DNA from 2 places in the Shewanella sp. 5_MG-2023 genome. Region 2 is predicted to be linked to the other one. Evidence: predicted binding sites of a transcription regulator. Region 2 holds the regulator's gene; the other holds the start of a gene.
What was found. The regulator ArgR, encoded in region 2, controls arginine synthesis, uptake and breakdown. The targets are predictions, from matches to a motif close to ANTGAATANNTATTCANT.
Positions count from the first base shown of each region.

Region 1: a site for ArgR is predicted at 1,216-1,233, ahead of Q4557_RS13465 (aspartate aminotransferase family protein). Genes of this name have one in related genera too.

Region 1 covers NZ_JAUORC010000021.1:18,643-21,859, forward strand. Annotated here, with positions in the region: gene Q4557_RS13460 (HDOD domain-containing protein) at 1-1,121, shown strand, start outside; gene Q4557_RS13465 (aspartate aminotransferase family protein) at 1,460-2,677, shown strand; gene astA (arginine N-succinyltransferase) at 2,788-3,217, shown strand, end outside.
Region 2 covers NZ_JAUORC010000002.1:191,409-194,625, forward strand. Annotated here, with positions in the region: gene Q4557_RS01750 (M13 family metallopeptidase) at 1-146, opposite strand, end outside; gene rsuA (16S rRNA pseudouridine(516) synthase RsuA) at 431-1,120, shown strand; gene argR (transcriptional regulator ArgR) at 1,210-1,680, opposite strand; gene mdh (malate dehydrogenase) at 1,986-2,921, shown strand; gene Q4557_RS01770 (SDR family NAD(P)-dependent oxidoreductase) at 3,039-3,217, opposite strand, start outside.

The DNA.
Region 1 (3,217 bases), on a different contig from region 2:
GCGTAAGGCCAGGAAAAGTCATTGAAGTTGAGCGCAGGCTGTATAAGCAACTGATTATGGGTAAGGAAAAGTTACCCTCGCAGCTTGATGACTTAGATAAGCAGTTAGAAGATGACGCCAATAAACTTGAAGTTGAACGTTTAGCCATTAAAGCACGTTTAGAAGAGCAAGCGCGGGCTCAGTTGGTGTTACAGCGCATATCAGAGCAATTGACTAACACTGTCATAAGCTCCCTTGAGCATCAGCTCAATTCACCTCAGCAGATGTTAGCGCAATCGGGTTTAAAAGAGTCCCATATTTTATTATTGGATTTACTGCTTAACAAAGAACCTGATCTGCGCCGAGTGCGATCGCTTGTTGAAAATATCAGCTGGCTATCGACCGATCTTATCAATTTAATCAATAGCCCAGCCTCGAGTCACCGCAGACCGCAGCGATCAGAAGTCAAAGTAACCGACATTAAGTTAGTGCTTAATTATATTGGCATTGAAAATTTGCAAGCTGTGATCCCTTACTTTTGTTTACGGCATTGGCTGCCATCGGGCAATACTAACCTGATTTGGGCTAGTCGTAAGTTATGGCGTTACAGCATGATCACCGCCATAGCGGCCAAAGCATTGGCAGCGCTGCATCAAAAGGATGTGGCATTGGTTTATAGCGCAGCTTTGATGAAGCAATTAGGCGCAGCGACTATATTAAATGCCAGCGCCAGACAATTTGAAAACACATGGGGAACCTGGCTACGTGAGACCAGCGCCAAAGGGGATAAAACCTTATACGATGCGGTAATGGCCTCAGCATTTCCAGCTGAGGAAGTGTTTGAGCAAGTGATGTCCTATGGTGAGCAGCTTAATTGGCAATTATTGGACTTAATGGATTTTAACCAGAGCCAGCTAACCCAAGTGCTAAAAGAGCTCGATTTAAATTATCACTTTAGCGAGTTTTCCACAGAAAGCGCTATCGTTGCCAAAGCCAGTTGTTATGCCAAGGTATTAATATTAGAGCAATCGCGTTTAATTGAGCCGCAAGAGAAGCGAGTGTTATTTGATTATTATGAATTTACCGAGCAAGAGCTGATCCGTTTAAAAGCGCAAAATTACCGCAAGCTTAATTTAGTTTAAAGTCAGGCTTTATCCCCCTTAAGTATGACTAAATCTTGTTTAGTTATGCATTTATGATGAATAGCTAGCTTATTTGAGGCCAAATAACTTTTTTTATGACTATTTATGCTAAAAATAAGCTGTAATAGCACTTTGTATGTGAAGTTTGTTAACTCTTTATGCATTATTCATTTAAGTTATGAATAGTTAACCGCTAAAAACTGGTATTTTGATCACGTTTTAGCTAATAATGACCTGCAAGCTATACAAACATCCGCAGTCAACTTAAACCAAAATCAATACAGCAAGCGGAATAGAGTGACTTAAGTGTCGCTAATAACTTTAAGGAACGAAAAGCAATGAGCGTTGAAATGAACTTAACACGTGCCCAATTTGATGAAGTCATGGTGCCTAACTATGCGCCAGCAGCCGTAATCCCAGTTCGCGGAGAAGGCAGTCGAGTTTGGGATCAACAAGGTAATGAGTTTATTGACTTTGCTGGTGGTATTGCAGTGAATTGTTTAGGTCATTGTCACCCAGCACTTGTTGGCGCCCTAAAAGAACAAGGTGAAAAGCTGTGGCATTTATCAAACGTAATGACCAATGAGCCAGCATTAGAGCTGGCGACGAAACTGGTTAACGCCACGTTTGCTGAGCGTGTTTACTTTGCTAACTCAGGTGCTGAAGCCAATGAAGCTGCACTAAAACTTGCCCGTCGTTACGCATTAGATAATCACGGCCCACAAAAAGATCAAATCATCGCCTTTGATAAAGCATTCCATGGTCGTACCTTCTTTACTGTTACTGTGGGTGGTCAAGCGGCTTACTCTGATGGTTTCGGGCCTAAACCACAAAGCGTTACTCATGTACCATTTAATGATATTGCCGCTCTAGAAGCGGTAATTTCTGATAACACTTGTGCCATCATGCTTGAACCACTTCAAGGTGAAGGCGGTATTATCAATGGTGACCCAGAATTCTTAAAAGCTGTGCGCGCACTTGCTGATAAGCATGACGCATTAGTTATTTTTGATGAAGTGCAAACAGGTGTTGGCCGTACCGGTGAGTTATTTGCCTACATGGGCACCGATATTGTGCCTGATATTTTAACCAGCGCCAAAGCCCTAGGTGGCGGTTTCCCAATTGCTGCAATGCTAACCACTGCTAAAATTGCCGCACATCTTAAAATTGGTACTCATGGTTCGACTTATGGCGGCAACCCATTAGCGTGCGCTATTGGTAATGCTGTTATGGATGTGGTGAATACGCCTGAAGTACTGAATGGTGTTAAGCATCGCGAACAGTTATTCCGTGATGGTTTAGCGGCAATCAATGCCAAATATAATGTGTTCTCAGAAGTGCGTGGTAAAGGCATGTTATTAGGCGCAGTACTTAACGAGCAATATGCAGGCCGTAGCCGTGACTTCTTAGTTGCATCGGTTGCAGAAGGCTTAATGAGCTTGATTGCTGGCGCTAACGTCGTGCGTTTTGCTCCATCTCTTGTTATCCCAGAAGCTGATATCGCTGAAGGTTTAGCACGTTTCGAACGTGCTGTAGCTAAAGTGGTTGCAGGTTAATAGATAAGTAAAGCGTAAGGGTAAAACCTTGCGCTTTTTTATTGGGTTATCGGTAATGAAAAGTCTGTTTGTTGGTGACTTTTTATTACTGGATTATCAAGGAGAGTCAGATGCTAATCATACGACCGATTCGTGGCAGTGATTACGAAGCACTTTACAAGGTCGCCGTTGAATCGGGTCATGGGTTCACTTCCCTGCCAGTCAACGAAGAGCTATTACGCTCTAAAATCGCTAGAGCTGAAGCTTCTTTTTCCAAGCAAGTTGAGAAACCTTTCGATGAAGGTTATTTGATGGTGCTTGAAGATTTAAAAACCAATCAAGTTGTCGGTACCTGCGGTATTGAAGCCGCTGTCGGGATGGAAGATGCCTTTTATCATTACCGTTTAGGCACTGAAGTCTATCATTCTAAACAAATCTCAGTTCGTAACGAAGTGGAAACACTGACGCTTTGCCATGACTACACTGGCGCTGCAGAGTTATGTACGCTGTTTTTAAATAAAGAATATCGCAGAGGCTATAACGGCCGCATGCTTTCTCGCT
Region 2 (3,217 bases):
GAGGTAAGGGCTTTTTCAACGGCAACTGCGGTTTCTGTTTTAGCGACTTCTGGTGCTGCGGATTCAGTGACTGCTTTATCTGAATTGCAGGCACTAAGGCCTGCGATAAGTGAGGCGCAAAGCCCACCGATAACTAGCTTTTTCATGTTGTTTCCCTATGCATTGAAGAGTGAAGCCTTTTTATCGGCCTTAATTTTGAGCTGTTTTTATTGTTCACTGCCTTAAGACAGTTTTATGTGACCAACATGTTAAGTCTTAACAGGGGCACTTAACAAGGGCTAAGGCTAGGCTTTTAGTGATAAATTGAGCATTTATTGACTGTGTTGTGTAACTAAAAATTACCAGAATGTTACAGTGGCCATTTATCGTTTTCTATTTGCTAGCCAACAGCTCATAATAGCGACCAATTAGTTTTCACTTGGTTTTATATATGCGTTTAGACAAATTTATCTGCGAGAGCACCGAGCTGACTCGTTCATTAGCAAAAAGAGTTATCAAGTCAGGTGAAGTGACCTGTAATGGTGACGTGGTTAAAGACGCGAGCTTTAAAGTGAAAGATGATACTGAAGTGTGTATCGAAGGTCGTCAAATTAAGATCGTGGGCGAGCGCTACATCATGATGCACAAGCCTGTTGATACCATTTGCTCAACCATTGATGAAGAATATCAATCGGTGTTGGGATTAATGGATATTGAAAAAGTCGATACCCTGCATATTGCTGGGCGTTTAGATGTGGACACCACAGGTTTGGTGCTGATCACCAGCGATGGCCAGTGGTCACATAAAATCACCTCACCTAAAAAAGATTGCGGTAAACGTTACCTTATCGAAGCTGCTGCATCACTTGATCCTGCATTGGTGGAAACCTTTGCCGAAGGGATCCAATTAAAAAGTGAAGACGGCTTAACTAAACCGGCGCTGCTAGAGATCATTGATGAATACCATGCCAGATTAACTATCAGCGAAGGTAAGTACCATCAAGTGAAGCGTATGTTTGCTGCTGTGGGGAATCGGGTGGTCAATTTACATCGTGAAGCTGTGGGTGAAATTGAACTTGATGCTGATTTAGAAGAAGGCGAATGGCGTTTTCTCACCGATGCTGAAATCGCCTCAATTTAACACTTACGCACTGTTAAAACCAAAAAAGCAGCCTAAGGCTGCTTTTTTAATGGCTCAATAAATCGTGAAGGTGTTATTTGCTAAGAGGGCTATTCACTATAGCCAAACAGTGATTTTACCGTTTCTAAGGTATCATCAATGGTTTTGATACTTGAAGGACAAATAAAGATAGTGTCATCACCAGCAATAGTCCCCAAAATCCCTTCAGGCTTACCTATCGAGTCTAATAATCGGGCAATAAGCTGCGCTGCGCCGGGGCTGGTTCTGACTACGATCATCGCTTGGTTATGATCCACATCCAATACCAAGTTTTTAACAGGGCTGCCTGCTGTTGGTACACCTAACTCAGCGGGTAAACAATATACCATTTCTTGCTTAGCATTACGGGTACGTACTGCACCAAACTTACTTAGCATACGGGAAACTTTTGACTGGTTAATATTGCCAAAACCTTCTGCTTGCAGTGCGATTACGATTTCACTTTGGCTACCAAAGCGCTCTTCCTTTAATATCGACTTAAACGTCTTTACGAGTTCATCCTGATTCTTAGTCGCTGGCATATTTTTTTCGTCTTATAGTAATTTTTAAAAAGAATAGATTTTATTCAAAAAAGTAGCTCATTCTGAATAGATAAACGCATCAAGTCAAGAAATAAGCTAAATTGGTGAATAAAAATTCATTTTCGCTATTACTGGCTAAATTAGTCATTATTTATATACATATCATAGAATAAGGAAATTAGTGTGATCTACTAAGGGATAATTGAAATCCTCGCTGTGATCCAGTAATGTGACGCCACAAGAAAACATGATCTGTGTCACAGACCAGACTGAAGTCAATCACTAGAACGTAATTGGAGATCATCATGAAAGTAGCTGTACTTGGTGCTGCTGGCGGTATCGGCCAGGCCTTAGCTTTACTATTAAAAACTCAACTTCCTGCAGGTTCAGAGTTGTCTTTATATGACATCGCTCCTGTTACTCCAGGTGTTGCAGTTGACTTAAGCCACATCCCTACAGATGTAAAAGTGGCTGGTTTTGCTGGTGAAGACCCAACTCCTGCGCTAGTTGGCGCTGATGTTGTTCTTATCTCTGCAGGTGTTGCGCGTAAGCCTGGTATGGATCGCTCAGATCTATTTAATATCAATGCGGGTATCGTAAGAAACCTTATTGAAAAAGTGGCGGCAACTTGCCCTAAAGCATTAATTGGCGTTATCACTAACCCAGTAAATACTACTGTTGCTATTGCGGCTGAAGTACTTAAAAAAGCAGGTGTTTACGATAAGAACCGTTTATTCGGTGTGACGACACTTGATGTTATCCGCTCTGAAACCTTCATCGCTGACCTTAAAGGGCTAAACGTTGCTGATGTAAACATCAACGTTATTGGTGGCCACAGTGGTGTGACTATTCTGCCACTTCTTTCACAAGTTGAAGGCGTAAGCTTTACTGATGAAGAAGTTGCAGCGCTAACAACACGTATCCAGAATGCGGGTACTGAAGTTGTTGAAGCTAAAGCGGGTGGCGGTAGTGCGACTCTGTCTATGGGTCAAGCGGCATGTCGCTTTGGCCTATCATTAGTTCGCGGCCTACAAGGCGAAGCTAACGTGGTTGAATGTGCTTATGTTGATGGCGGCAGTGAACATGCTGACTTCTTCGCACAACCTGTATTACTTGGTAAAAACGGCGTAGAAAAAGTATTACCATACGGCGATGTTAGCGCATTTGAAGCTAATGCCCGTGATGCAATGCTTGATACATTAAACGGCGACATCAAACTTGGTGTTGAGTTCGTTAAGTAAATTTAAGCTTATCAATTATTGATAACTTGATTTACCGATAAAAATGCGAAGCCTTTGGCTTCGCATTTTTGTTGCTGACAGGCTAAAGTTGCTGCAAGGGAAAAAGACCTAAGCCCTTTACCAACTAATCAGTTTTCCTTGCCAATCAATAAAGCTGGCTTGTCCATCGTAGTAAATTCGGTCAATTTCAGCGTTGTCATCTTCACTACTTTCGCTTCCAGCTTCCTTAATTGCGTTATTGATATTCAGTAATTGCGACGCGACAAATTCAGCAGTAAATAATTTTTCAGCGGGCA